3 regions of the Algoriphagus taiwanensis genome follow, and region 1 is predicted to be linked to each of the others. Evidence: riboswitches for the same ligand, from Rfam matches in the RefSeq annotation. Region 1 holds a riboswitch; each other region holds the start of a gene.
What was found. A riboswitch is a leader RNA that binds a small molecule or an ion and turns the genes downstream of it on or off. The one in region 1 is predicted to bind S-adenosylmethionine.
Positions count from the first base shown of each region.

Region 1 (8,181 bases):
GCATTCAGTTATCAAAGGAATGCTAACTGCTATCGGTCTAATTTTGATATTAAAGCAGATTCCTCATGCTTTGGGCTATGACAAGGATACGATGGGAGATGAAGCTTTTCTTCAGGCCGATCAGCACAATACAATCACTGAGATTGGTTATGCTATTCAATACCACAGCCCCGGAGCCATTCCTATTGTTTTGATTGCTCTATTCATTTTGATTTTGTTTGAAAACCCCAAAATCAAAAATCACCGATACTTTGGAATTATTCCTGGCGCCCTTTGGGCAGTGATAATTGGGCTGTTTATCAATGAAACCTATGGAATTTGGAAGCCGGATTGGAAGCTGGATGGCGAGCATTTGGTAAATATTCCGCAGGTAAGCTCTATAGGTGAGTTATCAAGCTTGCTTACTTTTCCGGATTTCGGACTTTTCATGAGGGCGGAATTTTGGATTGTTGCCGTTACCATTGCTGTGGTGGGAAGTATTGAGACTTTACTGAGCATTGATGCTGCGGACAAAATGGATCCTCAGAAGCGAATCACCCCTACCAATAGGGAATTGATCGCACAAGGCGTGGGTAATTCCCTTTCGGGCTTTATCGGAGGCCTTCCGATCACTGCTGTCATTGTGAGGAGCTCAGCCAATATCACCTCTGGAGCGAGGACAAAGCTCTCCGCAATTCTTCACGGCTTTCTTCTTTTGATTTTGGTGTTATCAATTCCCGGAATTTTGAATAAAATCCCGCTAAGCTGCTTGGCTGCCGTGCTATTTGTAGTTGGATACAAGTTGGCTAAGCCCTCAATTTTCGTAGAAGTTTATGAAAAAGGCTGGAATCAGTTTATTCCTTTCATGGTAACGGTTTTGGCTATTCTATTTACCGATTTGTTGGTTGGAATTGGTATTGGGATGGTATTTGGACTTTTTTTCGTGGTAAAGACCAACTTTCAAAGAGCCATCACTATCACCGAACACAACGGCAATTATCTGCTCAAACTTCAAAAGGACGTTTCTTTTCTCAACAAGCCTTTTCTCCTAAAAAAACTAGCAGAAATACCCGAAGGAGGAAAAGTCATCCTGAATGCGCATAAGGCTCAATTTATTGACAATGACATCAAGGAAGTGCTGGATGATTTTATTCAATCCTGTCCTTCCAAAAACATAGAAATTACCATCGAGGGCTATCACTATCATCTTTCCAAATCCCTATGAATCCTTACGAAAAACTTCTTCTTCAAAACAAAGCTTGGTCTGAAGAGAAAATCCAAACAGACAAAGATTTTTTCAAGCGTCTTGCCAATCAGCAAAAACCAAAATTCTTATGGATAGGGTGTTCTGATAGTCGAGTTCCTGCAAATGAGATCACGGGTACTGATCCCGGTGAAGTATTTGTCCATAGGAATATCGCCAATATGGTCGTCCATACTGACTTAAACCTCCTGTCTGTGCTCCAGTATGCAGTGGAAGTCCTAAAGGTGGAGCACGTGATCATTTGCGGGCACTATGGGTGTGGTGGTGTTGAGGCCGCTATTTCCCATCATTCTTATGGATTGATCAATAAGTGGTTGAGAAATATCAAAGAAGTTTACAAGCTTTATCAGGAAGAAATAGAGGCTATTTCTGATCACAAAGCACAAGTCAACCGATTGGTCGAACTGAATGTCATTGAGCAGTGTCAGGATCTGATCAAGACCTCTATAATTCAAAAAGCTTGGAAGGAGAGAAAGGCACCCCATGTGTATGGATGGGCTTATGGTTTGGAAGATGGAAAAGTGAAAGAATTGGTCAAAATCACCCCAGATTTGGAAAATGTACATCCGATCTTCCGCTATTCGGATGACCAATTGAATACGATTTTGTGATTTTTCGTTGATTTAGAGATTAATTTTTGGGATTGTCAAAAAGCCCAGCTTAATTTGTTGCATCCTTTCACTTTTTGTGCGGGGATTTATAAAGAAGAGGCGAGAGACAGGCTCTACGACCCTCTGGCAACCTTCCAAAGTGGAAAGGTGCCCATTCCTGCCGGAGAAGAGGGTCTTCTTCGGAACTATAAATTCCTTGCGGCATGAACAAATACTCCTCCCTCTATTACTTTCGGCTAAGCAGCTTTTCCTTTTTGGAAAGATCCGAATCCCTTTTGGCTTTGCCTTCAGTTCCAATTGGCTTTGGTGTTAATTCATCTGCCAATTCTTTTCCTTGTCTTTTAACCCTTTAATCCTATAAACCATGTCTAGTAACTATCGATTTGAAACCCTTCAGCTTCATGCTGGACAAGCACCTGACCCGACTACCAATTCACGGGCAGTTCCCATCTACCAGACCACTTCGTATACCTTCAACAGTGCGGAACATGGAGCCAACCTCTTTGGCCTAAAGGAATTCGGAAATATTTACACCCGAATCATGAATCCCACTACGGATGTCTTTGAAAAAAGAATCGCAGCCTTGGAAGGCGGTGTGGCTGCTGTCGCTACAAGTTCTGGTCAGGCAGCTCAGTTTTTGGCTTTGAACAATATCCTTCAAGCCGGAGAAAACTTCGTCTCCACCTCTTTTCTTTATGGAGGCACATACAACCAATTCAAAGTCGCCTTTAAGCGAATCGGTATAGAAGCCAGATTTGCCAAAGGTGATTCTCCGGAAGCTTTTGAAAAACTGATCGACGCAAAGACTAAAGCCATCTATCTTGAAACCATAGGAAATCCGGAATTCAACATACCTGATTTTGAAGCTATCGCTGCCCTGGCGAAAAAACATGACATCCCACTGATTGTAGACAATACGTTTGGTGCTGGAGGGTATTTATTCCGACCTATCGAGCATGGAGCGAATATCGTGACCTCGTCTGCTACCAAGTGGATCGGAGGACATGGTACTTCTATCGGCGGAATTATCGTCGATGCCGGCAATTTCAATTGGGGAAATGGAAAGTTCCCTCAATTTTCTGAGCCGTCCGAAGGCTATCATGGCTTGAATTTTTGGGAGGTTTTTGGAGAAAACAATCCATTAGGCCTTCCCAATATTGCTTTTGCTATCCGAGCTCGGGTGGAAGGCTTAAGGGATTTTGGACCAGCCATCAGTCCATTCAATTCCTTCATGCTGCTTCAAGGTATAGAAACTTTGTCTTTACGTGTACAAAGAACCGTGGAGAATGCTTTGGCCATTGCTTCCTGGCTGGAATCTCATCCCCAGGTTTCCAAAGTAAATTACCCCGGACTCCCCTCCTCGCCTTACCACACTTTAGCCAAAAAATATCTTAAAAATGGGTTTGGAGGAGTTTTGAGTTTTGAATTAAAAGGAGACAAGGAGTCCACCTCTTCTTTTATCAATAATCTGGAGCTTATCTCCCACTTGGCCAATGTAGGTGACGCCAAAACACTGATCATCCAGCCTTCAGCCACCACCCATCAGCAGCTTAGCGATGAAGAGCAAATAGCTGCCGGTGTGACGCCTACTTTGCTGAGACTCTCCTTGGGCATTGAGCATATTGAGGATATCAAAGCTGACCTTCAGCAGGCTTTTGACAAATTATAATTAAATATTTCGATGGATCTCCTCCTTACTTCTGAGGATTTGACAATGATTGATTACACCTTCCACAGCGATGAGCCTCTTGTCCTCGAATCCGGACAAGTTATTAGATCATTTGATTTAGCTTATACCACTTATGGCAAACTCAATGAGAATAAATCCAATGTAGTATGGGTTGTCCATGCTTTGACAGGCAACTCTCATGCTGCCGAATGGTGGGAAGGGCTCATCGGAGAGGGCAAATTCTTTGATCCCTCTTCGCATTTTATCATCTGTGTCAATCTTCTTGGAAGTAATTACGGATCCACCAATCCGCTAAGTACAAATCTTGAAACGGGAAATGCCTATTACTACGATTTTCCCCAAGTGACTCCTAGAGACCTAGCTGCCAGTTTGGAAAGGCTGAGAAAGTACCTTCAGTTTGACAAAATCCACACCTTGATCGGAGGCTCACTCGGTGGTCAGGTAGCCCTTGAGTGGGCAGTGGCTTTAGGTGAAAAGCTGGAAAATGTGGTGATTCTAGCTTCCACTGCCAAAACCAGCCCATGGGTGATTGGTTTCAATGAGGCTCAAAGAATGGCCATTGAATCTGATCCCACATGGGGATCTTTGATACCCGAGGCTGGCAAAAAAGGACTTGAGGCAGCTAGGGCAATTGCCATGTTGAGTTACAGGCATCCGGATGATTTGAAGAAAAAACAAACGGATGCTGAGGAAAAATTGAATGGTTTTCGAGCGGCTTCCTATCTCCGGTACCAAGGTCAAAAGTTAGCCAATCGGTTTAATGCCCTCTCCTATTGGATTTTAACCAAGGCGATGGACAGTCAGGATTTGGGAAGAGGTCGAGGAGGTGTCGAGGCAGCACTGCAAAGTATAAAAGCAAGGGTATTGGCCGTTGGGGTCAATACCGACTTGCTTTTTTTACCTGAAGAATCTCAGTTTATTGCTCAAAAATCTCAGAGAGGCCAGTATCAAGAAATCAACTCCACTGCGGGGCATGACGCTTTCTTGATTGAATTTGGGCAATTGAGTGAGATTTTGGCTTCATTTTATAAGCAATCGGAGAAGGCCTGATTTTATTCGGCCTTACTCCACTCCACGGTTCTTCCGATGAAAGAAAAGCCCATGTAACCTTTGACTTCCAGAAGCCCTTTGTTGGTTAATTTCAATTCACAGGAATAGGTATTTCCTGATTTGGGGTCATAGATTTTTCCGTTTTTCCAGGCTCCTCCAGAATATTTCAATCCCTCCAAAATGGTCATTCCAAGGATAGGTCGGCTCTGAAGTTTGCTGTCGGAATTATTGGAATCCACCACAGGCTTTCCATCTCGGATGGGTTCCCTTAGCCAAATAATCTTTCCAAAATAGGCATCTCCCTTTTTTTCAATCTGTACTTTTGCATCCTTTTCGGTATTGTACCAGACTCCCAAAATGGCATTTTCTGTTTGGCCGAGAGCATTTCCAACAAGGAAAACAAAGAGTACCAAAAACAAAGAAGTGAATTGTCGCATTTTCATATTCTTTAAGATTTCATATCGAATAATACGGATACCTTTGGAATTGTTATGATGAAAACGGAAAAAATAACTAACACTTCTGGATTTCAGACCATTCAATTTTTAAAAACCGAGTTGCAATTGCTTAAAGAGAAGGCAATTTGGATAAATGACCATCGTGCAATTTTGATTGCCGATTTGCATTTTGGAAAAGCTGCACACTTTCGAAAGTCAGGAATCCCTATTCCCGAACCTATCCATTTCACCGATTTGGAAGTGATCGAATCGCTCATCCAAAAGTGGAATCCCACCGATCTCTTTTTCTTGGGGGATCTGTTTCACAGTGACTGGAATGGTCAGTGGGAAGTATTGATGCAGTTTATGGTAAATTTTCCAAGGGTTCAATTTCATCTAGTCAAAGGCAATCATGATGTGCTTCCCCTAGCCTTCTATTCCAATACGCCTCTTCAGGTTCATCAAGAGACCTTTAAACTTGGAAATTTGATTTTATCTCATGAACCAATGAGTAAGGTGGAAAAAGAAGGGGTAAATATTTGCGGACATATCCATCCGGGTATTTTGCTTCGGGGAAAAGCACGGCAGCATGTGCGGATACCCTGCTTCCACTTTGATGGTAAAACGCTGATAATGCCTGCTTTCGGCAATTTTACCGGTCTGGCACTGGTCAAACCTGAACTTGGACATGCAGTATGGGGTGTAGTTCAGGAAAAAGTAATCCCTATCCTTTCTGGCACAGCGATTGGTTAAATCCCATCGGCTTTTCTATTTTTGACCTGAATTATCCGCAATGACCTCACCAAGCAAACAAAAAAAGACTTTAGGCTACTTCAAGTTTGGAAGTGTACTTTTCAGCACCACACTTTCCCTTTTCATCGTCGGTCTCTTTGGCGTCATTTTGATTCAGGCCAGGACCCTAAGCCGATTGATCAGAGAAAATATCGAGGTGCAGGTTTTTTTGGACAAAAATCTTTCCTCCGAAGAATTGGGACAGATTCGCTCTGACATTTCAGGGAGGCCTTTTGTCCTGGTCAAAGAAGACTCGCTGAGCATGAAGTTTATCTCCGATGAGGAAGCTGCTGAGATTTTTATCGAAAGTACAGGAGAAGATTTTACCAAATTTCTGGAAGACAACCCTCTCAGAGACAGCTATGTAATCGGGATAGCTGAGGAGTTTCAGACATCCGAACAGCTGGAGGTGATTGCCAAGGAATTGGAAAGCATTCCCGGCGTATTTGAAGTGTCTTACATGACGGATTTGGTCGATTACATTAACAAAAACCTGATCAAAGTGAGTATTGTCATGTCGGCATTTATCGCGATTTTGATAATCACCGTTGCTATGTTGATTAATAATACCATCCGCTTGGCTTTGTTTTCTCAAAGATTCCTCATTCGCTCCATGCAATTGGTTGGGGCCACAAGGGGTTTTATCAGAAAGCCCTTTTTGATACGCGCTTGGGTGTTTGGGATGCTTGCAGGCGCTGTTTCTTCGGGAATTCTATTTGCTTTGATCTCCTACGCCAAATCCAATATCGAAGGCTTTGCCCTTCTCCAAAATGAATACCTGCTCTTTTTGCTTTTTGGGGCATTGATTATCATTGGAGGGATTTTATCCCTTTTCAGCACGCTGCGTGCAGTAAATAAATACTTAAACATGTCCTTGGACGAACTCTACTGATCCTTATGAATAACCAACCGTTTCCTTTCGAAAAGAAAAATTATCGGCTAATGCTAATTGGGTTGGCATTGATCGTTTTAGGTTTTGTCATTATCGGTATGGACTCCGAACCCCACGGTAATGGGTTTTTGGGCTTGACTTTAGGGCCTATCGTTACCTTGGCTGGATTCATTTTTGAGTTTTATGCCATTTTTGCCAAGTCGGAGAAAAACTGAGTTCCTCTCCTTTCCTTTGGGAATCCAATTTCAATTTCATGCAACAAGAAGCCTACGGCGAAGTATTTCTCATCAATAAACCTCTGGAGTGGACTTCTTTTGACGTTGTCAAAAAACTCCGAAATGCCCTCCGAATCAAGAAAGTCGGACATGCAGGCACGCTTGACCCTCTTGCCACCGGACTGTTGATTGTCTGCGCGGGAAAAATGACCAAGCAGATCGAAACGTTTATGGGGCAGGAAAAGGAATACACAGGCACCTTTGTCCTGGGGGCCACTACTGAGTCTTTTGATCTGGAGAAGCCTGTTATTTCTGTAGCTGATCCAAGTCATCTTACTTTGGCTCAAGTAGAGGAGGCTGTTTCCAAGCTGACAGGTGATATTTTTCAGGTACCTCCCATGCATTCGGCCATTAAGGTGGATGGAAAGAGGGTCTATGAATCTGCCCGTGCCGGAAAAGAAGTGAAAATGGAAGCCCGTCCTGTTCAGGTGCGTGAATTTGAAATCACCAGATTTGAAGGCAATGAAGTTGATTTTAGAATTTCCTGTTCCAAAGGTACCTACATCCGAAGCCTGGCTAGGGATTTGGGGGAATTGTTAGGGGTTGGTGCCTATCTTAAAGCTCTCTGTAGAACGAGAATTGGCGAATTCAGACTGGAAGAGGCCAAAGACATCATGACTTGGGTAGAAGAAGTAAAAAACCGCTCCCATGAAAATATATGAAGGCTTAGACGAGTTTCAGGCTGTACCCAATGCGGTGGTCACTTCGGGTACGTTTGACGGTGTGCACCTGGGACACCAAAAGATCCTGACACGAATCCGGGAGATAGCCAGGGGTCTTCAGGGAGAGACAGTCTTGATCACCTTTTGGCCACACCCTAGATTGGTTCTTTATCCCAAAGAGCATAACCTTAGGCTGCTCACTACTTTTGAGGAAAAGGCTTCTCTTTTGAGGAAATTTGGAATTGACCACTTGATTACCATACCATTTACGAAAGAATTTTCCCGGCTAAGCTCAGAGGAGTTTATCCGAAAGGTCTTGGTCGATAAAATAGAGACAAAAAAACTGGTAATCGGTTACGATCACCGATTTGGGAAAAACCGGGAAGGAAGCTTCGAATATTTACAAAATCACAGTACTGAGTTCGGGTTTGAATTGGAGGAAATTTCCCGTCAGGATGTCGACGAAATCGGCGTATCCAGTACCAAAATCCGCCGTGCATTGGAAACCGGCGATGTCAAAACCGCCAAC
Region 1 is NZ_BTPE01000003.1:298,367-306,547, reverse strand. Features, by position in the region: gene AAA938_RS05660 (SulP family inorganic anion transporter) at 1-1,204, shown strand, start outside; gene AAA938_RS05655 (carbonic anhydrase) at 1,201-1,854, shown strand; SAM riboswitch class I at 1,938-2,048, shown strand; gene AAA938_RS05650 (O-acetylhomoserine aminocarboxypropyltransferase/cysteine synthase family protein) at 2,219-3,523, shown strand; gene AAA938_RS05645 (homoserine O-acetyltransferase family protein) at 3,536-4,594, shown strand; gene AAA938_RS05640 (DUF2147 domain-containing protein) at 4,597-5,037, opposite strand; gene pdeM (ligase-associated DNA damage response endonuclease PdeM) at 5,086-5,784, shown strand; gene AAA938_RS05630 (cell division protein FtsX) at 5,825-6,715, shown strand; gene AAA938_RS05625 (DUF3098 domain-containing protein) at 6,721-6,930, shown strand; gene truB (tRNA pseudouridine(55) synthase TruB) at 6,969-7,652, shown strand; gene AAA938_RS05615 (bifunctional riboflavin kinase/FAD synthetase) at 7,639-8,181, shown strand, end outside.

Region 2 (8,181 bases), 140 kb from region 1:
GCATCTCCTCTGAGTGCCAATACATTTTCCACTCCGATGAAATTCAAATCAATCAGCGCATTTTCTGTTTCTTCTTTGGTAAATCCACCGCAAAGGAGGTGAGGCACTGCATCAACCTGAAATCTGTTCATAATTGCTGCGCAAATCCCTACTGTTCCGGGCCGCTTTTTGGTGCTGACTTTCTCCAGAAGTCCATTCGGATGCTTTTTATAAATAAACTCTTCCCGGTGATAAGTCACATCTACAAAGGGGGGCTTGAACTCCATCAAGGGTTCGATTCCTTCCAATAGTTCCTTCAAGCTTTGCCCTTTCAGAGGAGGGAGAATTTCAAAAGAAAACAGCGTTGACTTTGCGTTTTTTAGATGCTCGGTGATCTTCATAAGGTTTGATTCGCAAGTAAAGTAGAGGGCGTGTAAGCCAAATTGGGTGATAGAAGTCGCTCGGCCTGCTCTAGGGAAATCCCCTTTCGCATGGCATAACTTGCAACTTGGTCTTCGGCGATTTTTCCTAGGCCAAAGTATTTGGATTCGGGATGGCCAAAATAAAATCCGGATACCGAACTCGTAGGATACATGGCGTAGCTGGAGGTCAGGGTGATTCCCACAGATTTTTCCAAATCCAAAAGCCGGGCGATAGTTTCCTTCTCCGAATGCTCAGGACAGGCAGGGTAACCCGGTGCTGGGCGGATTCCAGGATATTCTTCACGAATTAGAGAGTCGTTATCCAAAGCCTCTTCTTGGGAATAGCCCCAATAGTCTTTTCTGACCAGCTCGTGGACGTATTCGGCAGCAGCTTCCGCCAATCGGTCAGCCAATGCTTTGAAGAGAATATCGTTGTAATCATCCCCTGCTGCTTGGAATTCAGCCAATTTGGCTTCCATTCCCAAACCGGCAGTGACTGCAAAGCAACCCAAATAATCTGGCTGGTCCGGATGTAAATAGTCTGCAAGAGAACGATTCGGCACGCCTTTTCCTTTTTTGCCTTGCTGACGCAAAAAGTGGAATTGACCCAGCATCAAATTGGCATCGTTTGGTTCGAAGACTACTGCATCATCTCCTTTCCGCTCCACAGGATAAAGCCCGAAAACCGCCTTGGCATGCAGCCACTTTTCTTTAATGATCCTGTCCAGCATAACTTGGGCATCTTGAAAGAGCTTTTGGGCTTCTGTTCCCACTATTGGGTCTTCCAAAATCTTGGGATATTTCCCACTCAGCATCCAAGTACTGAAGAAAGGAGTCCAATCGATATATTTTCTCAGCACACTCAAATCCAACTCCTCCAAAATCGTTTTTCCTAACACCTTTGGCCTTACCGGCTCAAAAGAAGTCCAATCTATCGCCACGGGATTGGTTTTGGCCTCTTCGTAGCTAACCATTTGTTTGATGGACTGTTTGGCTTCGTGTTCTTCTCTTAGCTGACGGTAAGTCTCTTTGATTTGGAGACGATAAGCCTCACGGGTCTCTTCAGAAATTGCCTCACCTGCGATAGGCACAGATTTACTTGCATCGGTTACATGAACCACCGTGCCTGAGTAAACCGGGTCGATTTTGACTGCCGTGTGGATTCTGGATGTGGTCGCCCCTCCGATGAGAAGTGGAATCTGCAAGCCTTGACGCTCCATTTCTGAAGCCACATTAACCATCTCATCAAGAGATGGAGTAATCAACCCACTCAATCCAATGATATCCACCTTGTTTTTGATGGCTTCATCGATGATTTTTTGAGCATCCACCATTACGCCTAGATCGATGATTTGGTAGCTATTGCAGGCCAGGACTACACCCACAATATTTTTACCAATATCGTGAACATCTCCTTTTACAGTTGCCAAAAGGATTTTCTTCAAGGAAGAGGCTTCCTGACCCTCTTCAGGCAAAGGCATAAAGGGCTCTAGGTAAGCCACCGCTTTTTTCATTACACGGGCGGACTTGACCACTTGGGGAAGAAACATTTTCCCTTCTCCAAAAAGATCCCCGACCACATTCATCCCGTCCATCAAAGGTCCTTCAATGACTTTGAGCGGATTGACCAATTCCAGTCTTGCAGCTTCCGTATCTTCGATGATGTAGTCCAAAATCCCCTTGACCAAAGCATGCTCAATCCTCTTGGCTACCGGATCCGACCTCCATGCCTCGTTTACAACTTCTTTTTTATCAGCAGCCTTCACCGTTTCCGCAAAGTCAAGCAATCGCTCAGTTGCATCTGACCTTCGGTCAAAAAGTACATCCTCTACCCTTTCAAGGAGATCCTTGGGAATGTCGTCATATACTTCCAGCATGGTCGGGTTGACAATTCCCATATCCATCCCATGATGAATGGCATGGTAGAGAAAAGCAGCGTGCATGGCTTCTCTCACTCGGTCATTTCCACGAAATGAGAAGGACACGTTGGAAACGCCCCCACTCACTTTGGCGCCGGGAAGGTTTTCTTTGATCCATTGGGTCGCCAAAAAGAAATCCAGGGCATTGCGTCGATGCTCTTCCATCCCTGTAGCAACCGGAAAGATATTCGGATCAAAAATGATGTCCTGAGGATTAAAGTGTACTTGATCTACCAGAATTCGATAGCTTCGTTCGCAGATTTGAATTCTTCTTTCGTAAGTATCTGCCTGACCTTTCTCGTCAAAAGCCATAACCACCACCGCCGCCCCAAACTTCTTGATGGTTTTGGCTTGCTGAATATATTCCTCTTCTCCATTTTTCAGAGAAATCGAATTGACGATTCCTTTGCCCTGCACACACTTCAAGCCTGCTAGAATAATGCTCCACTTGGAGCTGTCAATCATAATGGGAATGCGGCTGATTTCCGGTTCGGAAGCAATCAGATTCAGAAATCGGGTCATGGCATACTCTCCATCTAGCATTCCCTCATCCATGCACACGTCCAAGACCTGGGCACCACCTCTTACCTGATCGAGAGCTATGTCCAGGCCTTCATCGTATTTCCCATTCAGGATGAGTCGGGCAAACTTTTTGGAACCGGTGACATTGGTCCGCTCTCCGATATTGACAAAGTTGATATTCGGGGTAAAAACCAAAGGCTCCAAACCCGACAATTTCATGTAGTTCTGCTTAGGCATTGCTTTCCTCCTCCTCAAGTTCTTCTTCAATTTTTCTTGGCTGAAATTCCGAAGCCATTTTGGCCAGTGCTCGGATATGATCCGGAGTAGTACCACAGCAGCCTCCCAAAATATTCAGCATTCCCTCCTTCAAAAACTCTCTGACTTGATCCGCCATTTCATTGGCGCCCTGATCATAGGCTCCAAACTCATTAGGTAGTCCTGCATTGGGATAGGCTGAAACGTAGAAAGGGGCTTTTTGGGAAAGCACTTTCAAATAAGGTCTCAATTCCTTTGCTCCCAAGGCACAATTCAAACCTACAGAAAGCAAGGGAACGTGGGAAACAGAAATCAAAAATGCCTCTGTAGTCTGACCGGAGAGCGTCCGACCAGAAGCATCGGTAATGGTTCCGGAAATCATAATCGGAATGCCTCCTTCTCGGGGATCCAAAGGAATATTTCTTTCCTCGTATACCTCTTGCACCGCATAGAGAGCAGCCTTGGCATTGAGTGTATCAAAAATAGTCTCGATCAAGATGATATCCGCCCCACCATCAAGAAGACCTCTCACTTGCTCTGCATAGGCTTCAGCCAATTGGTCAAAGGTAATCGCCCGATAGCCAGGATCATTGACATCCGGTGAAATAGAGGCAGTTCTGTTGGTAGGTCCCATTGCACCGGCTACAAATCGGGGCTTGGAAGGGTCTTTGGCTGTAAATTCATCTGCTACTTCTCTTGCGATTTTGGCTGATTCATAATTGATCGTATAGGCCAAATGAGGAAGTGCATAATCTTCCTGCGCAATGGTAGTTCCGGAGAAAGTATTGGTTTCGATGACATCTGCCCCAGCTTCTAAATATTCAGCATGTATAGCTTTAATAATATCCGGTCTGCTCAGAGAAAGGAGATCATTATTCCCTTTCAATGGCTTAGGATGATTTGACAGTTCAGGAGTTCTAAAGTCATTTTCATCCAGCTTGTAGCGCTGAATCATCGTGCCCATAGCACCGTCCAGAATTAGGATTCGCTTTTCTATTGCTTGTAAAAGGGCTTCGGTTCGGTTTTGCATGGTGATATTTTCTTCAAATCAAAAAGCTAATCGAGCAAAACACGGAGAAAAGTACGGAGAGGTATTCTTTTCCGCTCATCTTCTTCCGGCATATCCGGAATGGGAGTTAGCACCTTGTTATCAGGTTGCTAAGACGTCGTAGGGCCCTTCCCTCGGTCTTTCTCGATAAGCTGGACAAAAATAACAGCAAAAAATGAAATACAATCAACTGAAGGAAGTAAAACTTAGATAAAAGTAGATCCTCGTTTACTTTTTAATCAAGGCCTTACCCCAATTCCAAAAAGCAAATAGCTGCCAGACATATATTTATTCATAGAAATCTCACCTAACTGGTAGCCTGGAAAAGCCAATTCATATCCTGCCGACGCAGTAAATACCAGATCAAAAAGTTTACGCTTGGTCATTGGAAGGCCGTATTCAAAAAACGCCTCGGGTTTGACCATTACTCCCGAACTCCTCAAGTATCCATCAAAATACCGCTGTTCGAAAAGCTCAGGAAAGTCCGGCTTATTCACTTCACTAAGCGTATACCGTAGATTCCCATAGCCTAAACCTCCCAAAAATCCGAATGCAAAATTGCCGTACTGGATAAGCTTCAAGCCTCCGTTTGCATAGACGCGCAAACTGTTCAAGATGTGATCTTGGAAATTGCTTGCTTGTCCACTCATCGCCAGATTAAAGACATCAACTCCATAAAGAAGACCCTCTGTTTCTCCCAAAATCCGCAAGCCCCAATTAGAAGGCTTTCCTTCTAAAGGCTGATAGTCAAACGATTCAAGATAGGTATTCAATTCATCAGGACGGGTAAAATGAATTCCCCTCACCAGAGAAATACCAATAGAGGCATCCTTGTAAAAGAAATTTCGATCAGGAAGGGAAATCCCCGCTCCAACACGGATAAAAGCACCGGATTGAGCATTGTCGAATGCAATGCCATTCATATTCCAGGAATTTTCAAATGGACTAAAAGAATATCCTCCTCTAGCCATGACTTGCAGGGCTTCTTTTCTTCCGGGAATAGGAAAATCATAACTTAATTGAAAACCTATCTCTGTCAAGAAATTTCCAAACTGAGAAGTGCCTTCATGAATGTTGTTTTTCCTCAAAATAAAGCCTTGCTGAGGTTCTTGGAGGAAAAGCTCAAGGTTTCGGTCCAATTCTGCGGGGAGCATTTGAAAATTCATGAATCCGAATCCTAAACCCAAATAATGAATCAATTGAAATCTACCCTCCTCGGTCATTGAATACCCCACATTGAAAAGTGCCCTCGTCGTCCGATATCGGATTTCCATATCATCAAGCTGACTTGCTTTTCCGGTGTGTTGGCCTAGATCAAACCCCAGGACGAAATCATTGATTCGAGCCTGATAGCCAAGTCCCAAGCTGGAATATCTGTTTCTCAGAGAAGACAGCCCCCTGTCTTTTAGCATTTGATTGAATTGGGTAAGATTTGCGCCGGAAAACCCCGTGTATGCATAAAATGTAGGCCGCTTATTGATCAATTGCTGGGAAAATAAGGTCCCAGAAAAACCAATCAACAGAAAAGTAAGAAAAAACCTAAGGTAGGTAGACATGAAACAGGAAGGTCAAGATTTAAATCAGCCTGCTGAAAGGCAAAATTAATGCTAAACCCATCATTCAATACTTTCTTTTGTATTCAGATACTTGAAAATTTTATCATAAAGCCCCTCCGGGGAAAATGGCTTGGGGATAAAATCATTAAAACCCGCAGCAGCCAGTTCATCTTTAATTTCGTTGATGGAGGCTGCAGTCAAAGCCAAAATCGGAACCTTTGACTTCCTTTCGTCATTCAGTCCCCTGATGGTATTTGCTACTTCAAAGCCATCCAATTCGGGCATCTGCAGATCCAGCAATACCAGATCAAAATCTCCCTTTTCATAGGCTTCCAGAGCTTCTTTTCCATCCGACGCAATGACCCAGCTTCCTGTATTCCACTTGGTAAGGAATTTTCTAATTAAAATCTGATTCACTGAGTTGTCCTCTGCCACCAAAATTGATGCATTATGGAGAGATCGTTGATTTTGAATCAGCGTCTTTTCCATTGACTTGGCTTTCTCATCGTCAAACTCAAACGGAAGAGTGAATTCGAAAATACTTCCCCCTCCGGATCTGGCATGAACCTCAATTTCCCCTCCGAAAAGTTCCACCAAGCGTTTCACAATAGCCAATCCCAATCCAGTACCTCCATATTTGCGGCTGGTACTTGAAGATGCCTGAGTGAAAGCTTCAAAGATCGTTTTTACTTTTTCCTTGGGTATGCCTATTCCAGTGTCTTCAAAGGAAAACTTGATTTCAGTCAAATTTCCCTGAACAAATTCTCTGGAAATCTGAATTCTCACAAAGCCTTTTTCAGTAAACTTGATGGCATTGGATACCAGATTGTTCATTACCTGTCCCAGCCTCAAGGCATCGCCATAGATCACTTGAGGAATAGACTCATCCACTTCACAATAAATCTTCAGGCCCTTATCATTAGCCAAAAAGCTGTGCGAGTGGACTATTCGGTGCACCATGTTGCGGATTTCAAAAGGTGCCTTTTCCAATTCTACTTTTCCGGAATCTATCTTGTTGTAATCAAGAATGTCATTGATCAAGGCCATCAGGTTCTCAGCCGAGAACTGAAGCGTTTTCAAATTCTCCAATTGATCCGGCCTTGGGTCTTCTTCCATGAGAAAATGGGCGAGACCAATGACTGCATTCATCGGGGTCCGGATTTCATGACTCATCACAGAGAGGAATTGGGATTTGGCCTGAGAAGCGAGTTCAGCCTTTTCCTTAGCAATCAAAAGCTCCTTCTGAGCCTCTTTCAGCTTGGAAATATCCCTTGCCACTCCAGTATAGTACCGATGGATGCCCTGCTTGTCTTCGATCAGTTTTCCATTGGAATTGAATACCCTGTACTCTCCGTTTTTGTGCCGGAGTCTGAATTCCAAAAACTGGTTTTTGGCAAGAAAATCCTGAGTCTCGCTGATCATCTTTTGGAACACATCCAAGTCATCCAGGTGGATGAACTCGAAGATGCTCCTTCCGATCACTTCCTCAGAATCATAGCCCAAAAACTGCTTAACATTTGGTGACACATAATGCAGAAGGTAAGCTTCAGATAGTGAAAAAATGATTTCGGTAGACTCTTCCACCAGTCTTCTGTACTTTTCTTCAGACTGCTTGAGATTGACTTTGGCCTGATATTCTGAGTGAATATCCCTTACGATACTGAGCGCAAACTCTACCTGCCCATTCTCCACAATAGGTCTGATAATCCGCTGATAATATCGGTCTTTGAGGAAAAATTCGGACTCGACGATTTCCTGATTTTCGTATACGCGATTTAAGATTTCATTGACTTGCTCATACTCAGTGAGCTGGAAATCCTTAAGATATTTCCCTTCAAAATCTTCTTTCTTCAGCCCCCACTTTTCAAAATTGGTTCCTTCGGCCAGGATATATCTCCTATTCTTGTCCAAGAGGAAAATATTGGTATCGGGAATATTGGAGGCGAGCATACGGTACTGACGGTCTCGCTGCTCCTGAACCATCTCAAAGTTCTTTCTGTCTGAAATATCCTGAAACAATCCCTCATGGAGATAGACTTTTCCCAACTCATCGTAAACTTCCGAGGTACGGTCTTCAACCCACACTAAACTTCCATCCGGTTTTACGATTCGGTATTCTCCAGAAAAGGCCAGACCCTGCATATCTCCTTTGACCACATTTGCCTTGGCTAGCAGAGTTTCCAAATCCTCTGGGTATATCAAATCCAGGAAGGAGACTCCCTGCTCAATCAACTCCTCAGCATTGTATCCAAACCGACTGATATTCTGAGAGATATATTTGATTTTGTAATTCTTTGAGGGATTTACCCGAAACAAAACCGCCGGACTGTTTTCCACAATCAACCGGGCTCGTTGTGCAATTTGTTCGGATTTATATTTCTCTTCGAGATTTCTGAAAATCAGAGAATAGCCTATTTTCTCCTCACTTTCTGCATGAATAGCCCTAGCAGAGACTTCAAAAGGTGATCGGGAAGTATGGA
Region 2 is NZ_BTPE01000003.1:155,145-163,325, reverse strand. Features, by position in the region: gene metF (methylenetetrahydrofolate reductase [NAD(P)H]) at 1-380, opposite strand, end outside; gene metH (methionine synthase) at 377-3,079, opposite strand; gene AAA938_RS04980 (homocysteine S-methyltransferase family protein) at 3,072-4,127, opposite strand; SAM riboswitch class I at 4,200-4,299, opposite strand; gene AAA938_RS04975 (hypothetical protein) at 4,385-5,701, opposite strand; gene AAA938_RS04970 (PAS domain S-box protein) at 5,762-8,181, opposite strand, start outside.
Region 2: it holds a riboswitch for S-adenosylmethionine, as region 1 does, so the genes downstream of both, AAA938_RS04980 (homocysteine S-methyltransferase family protein) here and AAA938_RS05650 (O-acetylhomoserine aminocarboxypropyltransferase/cysteine synthase family protein) in region 1, are expected to answer to the same signal.

Region 3 (8,181 bases), on a different contig from region 1:
AGTGTGAGCATCTTGGGTTCAAAGGTTGGAGTCTGTTTTTTTCCAATGGTGGAAAAAGTGAATCCAAAAAATTAAAGAAAAATCAGGGAAAAGCATCCCCTCCAGTGGAAAAGTTGAAAATAGAAAGCCGGCTGAGCAGATGTCCAGCCGGCTTTTGATCTGTCAAACTCCTTATTTGGATCTTTCCAGAGCGCGCTCTACGTCTAGGATGATGTCGTCAGAATGTTCCAATCCTACCGAAAGTCGGATCAAGCCATCTGAAATTCCCACTTTGGCACGCTCCTCTGCGGAAAGTTTGCTGTGAGTAGTGGAAGCAGGATGGGTGATGATGCTACGGCTGTCTCCCAGGTTGGCAGTGACAGAGATCATTTGGAGCTGATCGATGAATCTTTGGGCCCGACTTACCCCGCCTTTCAGGGAAAGGGTGATTATTCCTCCCCCTGCCTTCATTTGTTTTTTAGCCAGATCATGCTGAGGATGAGAAGGAAGGAATGGATATTTGACAGCTTCCAATTGACTGCTTCCCTCAAAATATTTAGCGATTCTAAGAGCATTTTCACAATGACGGTCCATTCTCACGGCTAAGGTTTCCATGCTTTTGGCTAAGATCCAGGCATTGAATGGGGAAATAGAGGGGCCCGTATGTCGGGTGAAAAACTGCACTTCTTTGATGAGCTCTCTTTTTCCCAAAATCAAACCTCCCAAAACTCTGCCTTGTCCGTCAATGTATTTGGTTGCACTATGGGTAACGATATGTGCTCCCCATTTGGCGGGCTGCTGAAGGTAGGGGGTAGCGAAACAATTGTCCACCACCAAAATCAGCCCGTGAGCTTGAGCAAACTTTCCTGCCCATTCCAGATCGATGATTTCCAAGCCCGGATTGGACGGAGTTTCGATAAAAAGCATTTTAGTATTGGGCTGGACCAGCTTTCCCCAGTTTTGATAATCGGAAATATCTCCGTAGGTGGAGGTGATTCCCCATTTTGGAAATACTCGCGTCAGCAATTGATGGGTGGAACCAAACAGCGAACGGGAAGCCAAAATATGGTCGCCTTGCTGCAATAAAGAAGCGATACTTCCAAACATGGCGGCCATCCCTGAAGCAGTGGCGATTCCATCTTCCGTACCTTCGGCAGCGCATACTTTTTCGATCAAGTCTGCGGAATTCGGATTGGCATAGCGAGAGTAGATATTCCCCTGAATTTCGTCGGCAAACATGGCCCGAGCCTCTTCAGCTGAGTCAAAGGTGAAGCTGGAAGTCAGGAAAATAGGCGAGGAGTGTTCCTTTTCGTTGGTTCGGCTTTGGATTCGAATGGAATCTGTTTCAAAATGGCTCATGGCATTGTGCATTGATAGAGATGAGCTTCAGGGATGAAAAAAGAATTTCCCTGAGCAGAACCTGAACCAGAAAGAGGGGTAGAATATTCCGCCAATTTATAGTTCCCGCTGAGGGTAGGACTTGGCACCTTTCTCCTTGGCTGAAGATGGTTGCCAGAGGGTCAATGAGCCTAGTCTCTCGCCTCTTCTTTATAAATCAGTCACCTGAAGTGATGCAAAGAAAAAGGGAGAAATGGGGATTTCCAAATCTCCCATGCAATCAGTCATTGAATTGGGTCATGGTTTGGGCGATACCTACCGTGCAAAATCTCTGAATCATGGAAATAGCCCGGTCCATCATTTCAGGTAGCTCTTCAAACTCCTTCGGTGTAAATCGTCCCAAAACATACTCAACTTGTCTTCCTTTGGGGAAATCGTCACCGATTCCCATACGAAGGCGAGGATAGTCCTGACCCCCTAGGAGGGCTTCTATATTCTTTAACCCATTGTGTCCTGCTGAGCTTCCTTTTCCTCTCATCCGAAGTTTTCCAAAGGGAATCGCCACATCATCTACCAGTACCAAGATGTTTTCCTTGGTTACATTCAATTCTTTCATCCAGTAATTGACTGCTTTTCCACTTAGATTCATGTAAGTGGTGGGCTTGATCAGGTGTAGTGTTCGACCTTTATGTTTGATCTCGGTTTTGAAGGCAAGTCTGTCACTTTTCCATGTCGCTCCTTCTTTATCTGCCAAGCGGTCAAGGGTAAGGAATCCGATATTGTGTCTGGTCAGCTCGTACTCAGGACCTATGTTACCCAAACCAATGATTAAGTACTTCATGCTCTTTTATATTGTCGCTGTCAGGAACTCCAGGACAGCTTTTTCACAATCAGATTGAATGAATTTTTAAGCCTGGAGTTAGGCTTTAAAGGATCAAAAATAAAAAATCCTGCCCGGTAAAGAGCAGGATTTGAATGAATGCCAAGTCAGAATTACTCTGCCTTTTTGCCTCTGAGTGCTCTCGGAATACCGATAGTCACGATGGAGACATTTGGAGAGGTTAGGATTTCGTATCCTTCAGGAGTCAATTCACCTACTTTGAAAGATTTACCCAAGTCCAAGCTGGAGATATCGGCCTCGATAAAATCAGGAAGGTTTTGAGCCAATCCTTTTACTTTCAATTTTCTGGTTTTGAATTCCAGTTTACCACCTTTTGCAATACCTGGAGAGCTACCGGTGATTTTTACAGGAATCTCAAATTTGATTGGCTTGTCGTTGGTGAAAGCCATGAAGTCAGCATGAAGCAATACTTCACTTACTGGATGGAATTGAGCTTCTTTCAAAACCGCCTTCACGATTGTTCCTTCTATGTTCAATTCTACTAGGTGAACGTCTGGAGTGTAGATCAAGTCCCTGAAAAGGATAGCAGGGGCATGAAAGTGAATTTGCTCAGGAATACCTGGGCCGTAAACCACGCAGGGTACACTGCCGGTATCTCTGATCTCATTCAAAGAGGCACTGTCGAGATTTGCTCTTTTAAACCCTATAATCTCTAGTGTTTTCATATGTATTTGTATTTAAAATTGGTTTCTCAGATAAATAGAGAGCTGATTGAAGTATGTCCTGTGACTGCGTGGATGGCTTTTCCAAACAGTTCGGCTACAGTTAGAACCCGGATTTTAGGAGAAGGTCGCTTTAGTGCAATGGTGTCGGTGATGACCAATTCCTCCAAAACGGAATTTTCGATGTTTTCATGAGCCTTTCCTGAAAGTACTCCATGTGTTACGATGGCTCTTACCGAATTGGCTCCTTTTTCCTTGATGATTTGGGCAGCTTTGCAGAGCGTGCCTGCGGTATCAACCAAATCATCGACAAGAATTACGTCTTTTCCTTCCACATCCCCGATCACCTGCATGGAGGCGATCTCGTTGGCTCTTTTTCTGTGCTTATCACAGACGACCATTTCTACTTCAAAGTGCTTGGCATATGATCGGGCTCTTGCCACGCCTCCTACATCAGGGGCTGCAAAAATCATATCATTGAGCCTAAGCGTGCTCAAATAGGGCGCAAATATAGCTGATCCATTCAAATGATCCAATGGTATGTCAAAAAATCCCTGAATTTGTCCAGCGTGAAGGTCGCAAGTCATGATTCGGTCTGCGCCGGCAGAGGTGAGCATATTGGCAATTAATTTTGCAGCAATGGAAACTCTCGGGCGGTCCTTTCTATCCTGACGGGCGTATCCAAAGTAGGGGATAACTGCACAGACCTTGTATGCGCTGGCTCTTTTGGCAGCATCAATCATGAGGCAAAGCTCAAGAATATTGTCGCTGGGAGCATTGGTACTTTGGATAATGAATACGGTACAGCCACGGATCGATTCGTCAAAACTCGGTGACATTTCACCATCGCTAAACTTGGAGAGGGTGAGGTCACCCAGCTTTTTTCCGTAACTCTTGGCAATTTTTTCTGCTAGTTTTTCGCTGCTTGATCCGGCAAATATTTTTACCTCTGACATAGGAGAATTCGGGTTGGTGGAGGAGTTGATTGGTAGACAAAAGTAATGATTTTTGAAGGAAGGGGGAGAAGGCTGGAGAGAAAATCAAAAAATGGTTTCATTGGCCAAATAAAAGAAGCTGTTGGATTTCAGCTTGTTGATTTTTAATTACTTTTGATTAAGAGATTTTTAACTGATTTTTTATGAAAGAGCCAAATTTAAACATTTCAATTAAGATAGAATCAGATGATTCTTCTCCCATTCAAATAAAAAGTCTATTGATAAATGGGGAGGAGTTTGTAAAGAAAAACGACAAGTCAAATTCAGACTCCAAGGATTCGGATTTATCCAAGGAAGATGTCCTGCCTCTTACAGCAGCGACCTTGATTGGACAGAAAGAAGAGCGTATTGTCACTCCATCGGCTGAAATTTCGCCTAAAGTCCCTTTGCCTGCCAATTCTAATTCTCTAGAACAATACGGAGGTGATAGTTTTCACAAGATGTTTTTTGGAGATTTAACGTATGAGCCAATTGGATCAGGAAGGTCTCGGGTGACCTATCAAGGTGCTGAAAATGTATTTACTTCGGACTTTGTGGGAAAATGGTTGGAGCCTTCTAGGGTTCACAAGTGCAGTATAGAATTTCCAGAAGAAGGGATTAATTATCTTCCAGGTTCTTTATCCTCGATTTATTCTCGGGTGATCGAGGTTGAAAACGGAAAAAATTTAATTGTTGATTTTGAATACAACGGAGGTGATTTTTTAAATCCAAAAAGGGTCATCAATCAGGACGGAATCTTCTTTTTTGACAATAGAATGGCTTTTGAAACTTGGTCAAGAGCATCAAACAGAGGAGATGCTCTTTTTGCTGAATCGGGAAAGATTTATGCTGTGCTTGGATTTCCTAAAATAGAAGTTGTCTCGGATTCTGCTTTACATTTTACTTGGTCAGGAGAGGGCGAAAGGCCTGCCATTCATTTAATGTTTTCAGATTCGTTTATCGGAGACCGTCATGGGAGGGGAGATAATAAACCATTGAGTTTTTCGCGAACATTTGGCGGAAACACGTCTTTTTTCCACCTTCCTTCAGAGGGTCGAGTTGATATTGATTTTGATTGGCAATTTTTACCTAGCACCTATTCTCATTCGGTCGTGCAATACGGGTCCCCTAATGGTTCTATTTTTTTGGATGGTTCTCCACTAAGTAAGCAATATGGACTGAAGAGGTTTTCCAATTTTGACCAGTTTAGAATAAAAAGGCTAATGGAGCAAAAGTTGGGTTTTGTGAGGCCGGGAGCCGTATTTTCTATGCCTTCTCAGGGTTATTGTAATGGCGGAGGCGTTCATGATGGTAGGGATATCACGGGATTTTGTACGTATCGCTTTGAAGGCGATTGGGTATCAAAGGATCCAAATAACATGAAGGCCAGGACAAGTGGAGGTTTAGCTGTGGAATGGGTGGGCCACTCTGCAGAATCTCCTGGTAAATTCATTGAGTTGGAATCGGCAAAGCCTAGTAAGTTTAGTGGGCTTAAATTTAGGTTTAATAACAAAACAGAACTTGAAGTCCTACACCCTGATTTCACATGGTATCATTTAGCCTCTCAAGAATGGACAGGTGGAACTAGTACCGGGTCAGAATTTACTTCTGTAAAAATTGATGGAATACCCATAGGCCTGAATACAAATGGAGATTTTTGGTTAGTCTTTGGAGAAGAAAATACGCAAGCCAGGAACCTTTCAGCAAGAACTTTGAATCTATTTGATAGAATACCCGCTCAAGGAGATGTTATAGCCTGTAATACTGGTAATCTTCGTGATTTAAATATTATTGGAAAGCCTTCTCCAAGTCAATTGGAAGTATGGGGCTGGTGCATACAGGAGGGAGACGTATTTGAGTCTGAAGGTAAAACTTGTCGTGTGAAAAAGGCAGAGAGAAAATGGAAAACTTGGGGCCAACTATCGAATTCTTTACCCTTAGCTCAAATTCCCAAACGTGAAGATAGGAGAGTTACTTTTACAGAAATTACGATTGATCAAGAACTAGCCCAGCCAATAACTCAAGTAAAACTGAAGGTGATCAGCAGTCGAACGGCAAAATTATTAGATGGCAATTATAGGGAAGAAGGGGAGGCCTATTGGGGTTTGGGAAATGAAGCACCTGGGCACCTTATGTATACAGATTACAACGTCAATTTGCTTATAAAAAATGCTCAAATCTCAGGATTGATTCGGTCTACTTCCAGACCACTTTGGGCCGAAACAAAAGCAGAAATTTCTGGTAATGTCAACTCTCTTCAATTAATTCCTATTCAAGAGAAACTGTGGTCAGCTGGGGATCAAATATTTTTACTTTCTCCAGATGGTAAAAAGATCGAGAAACTTGAAGTTTCTATGTCTTATCAACCCGGAAGCGATAGGCTTTCTGTAATTTCTAAGGAATTATCCAGTAGTTTTCCCCAAGGTTCAGTTGTTTGCTCTTTATTTTCTCTTTGTGGGAAGGCGGAATTTGATCATGTCTATTTTATTAAAGAAAATGGAGAGATAAGCTATTCCAACCGAATAGATTATCGTCCTCAAGGACTAAGATTAAGGCAGCTCATTCAAAAAAAGGAGGATTGCAGGGTGAAGATCATTGGAGGAAGGATGAGTTGGTATTCAAACTTGGACAACAGATTTGAGCCTGAAATAGAGCTAACCCAGACTCCCCACTTGGTTTCACCGACTGGTAGTCGTCCGATTTTACTCAATCCCAAAATATCCGATGGAAAAGGAGCGGTTTTTGGCCATCAATCCAAAGAAGTAGATAAGGAAGAGATCTACGTGTCCTACTATATTTTGGCAAGACAAGATGAAGTTGATCTTTCCAATTCTGAGCTTGGTGCTGATCTCTACCTCTGCGGAAATGGAAAATTTTATTTAAATAAATTAAGGACCAAGAATTTTATTGATAAAGGAAAGGATACAGGTGTGGGGTTCAACTTGGTATTTGAAGAAAGATTTGATTATTCAAATTCACTATTGGTAATTGGAAAGGAGGGTAAAGCAGGCCTTATGATCGCTTCCCCATTCAAAATTGGAACACTTCAAATTGACCTTGCCCAATGGGAATTGAAGCCGGGGTTGTTTAACGGAGGTGGATTCCAGACTAGACAAGATTCGTCTTCGCCGGACTATGCCAAATATATTCAAATCAATAAGTAATCTTTTGTAAACCGATCCTGTAATTTTTTGCGATTCCTGTAGAGAAATCAGAAAAGCCCGGATTGAATTGGATATTTTAGGGACTTAGAGAGCTATTCTTAATCCAATCAATCTGTTGCCATTATGATGAAAAGATTACATCTAATCCTACTTGTTGGTCTTTGGAGTTTTCACTCCTTTGCCCAAACAATCCCCACTCCCAAAGACCATTTGGGTTTTAATATTGGGGAACCGTACATGCTGGCTAATTTCAGTCAGACCGAGGCTTATTTCAAAAAAGTAGCTGAGGCCAGCGACCGAGTTACCTACACCAGCATCGGAAAGACCGAATTTGGAAAAGATCAACCTATGCTGATCATCACCTCCCCATCCAATCTTCCGGAACTTGACCGATACAAAGAAATTTCCCAAAAACTCGGAAGGGCTGAAATATCTATGGAGGAAGCCAAGAAGCTTTCCAAAGAAGGGAAGCCGGTAGTTTGGATCGATGGTGGACTTCATGCCAATGAAGTAGTAGGAGCCCAGCAATTGATCGAAACCTTGTATCAACTGGCTTCAAGGAATGATGAGGAAACTCTTCAGATTTTAGATGAAGTGATCATTCTTTTGGTTCATGCCAATCCTGATGGGATGGAAATCATGTCCAACTGGTACATGATGAATGAGGATCCTGCCAAGCGAAATAAAAATATTCCGGTGCTCTATCAAAAGTATGTGGGGCATGACAATAACCGGGATTTTTACATGAACAACATGAAGGAAGCTACCAATATCTCCCTTCAGCAATATGTGGAGTGGCTCCCTCAGATTGTCTACAATCACCATCAGTCTGGACCGGCAGGTACAGTGGTAGCAGGTCCTCCTTACAGAGATCCTTTTAATCATGTATTCGATCCTCTGATTATTACCAGCTTGGATGCAGTCGGCGCTGCTATGATCAATCGCCTGCATGTAGAAGATAAGCCCGGTTATACCCGGTTGGACGGCTCTGTTTTCTCTACCTGGTGGAATGGTGGGCTCAGAACTACACCCTATTACCACAACATGATCGGCATCCTTACGGAAATTGTCGGTGATCCTTCTCCCTATTCCATTCCTTTGGTTCCGGATCGATTGATTCCGAACAATGGCACTCCCTATCCTGTGACTCCTGGTCCTTGGCC
Region 3 is NZ_BTPE01000021.1:42,509-50,689, forward strand. Features, by position in the region: gene AAA938_RS19220 (GntP family permease) at 1-11, opposite strand, end outside; gene AAA938_RS19225 (trans-sulfuration enzyme family protein) at 172-1,338, opposite strand; SAM riboswitch class I at 1,432-1,536, opposite strand; gene pth (aminoacyl-tRNA hydrolase) at 1,598-2,158, opposite strand; gene AAA938_RS19235 (50S ribosomal protein L25/general stress protein Ctc) at 2,311-2,883, opposite strand; gene AAA938_RS19240 (ribose-phosphate pyrophosphokinase) at 2,910-3,836, opposite strand; gene AAA938_RS19245 (hypothetical protein) at 4,199-7,018, shown strand; gene AAA938_RS19250 (M14 family metallopeptidase) at 7,142-8,181, shown strand, end outside.
Region 3: it holds a riboswitch for S-adenosylmethionine, as region 1 does, so the genes downstream of both, AAA938_RS19225 (trans-sulfuration enzyme family protein) here and AAA938_RS05650 (O-acetylhomoserine aminocarboxypropyltransferase/cysteine synthase family protein) in region 1, are expected to answer to the same signal.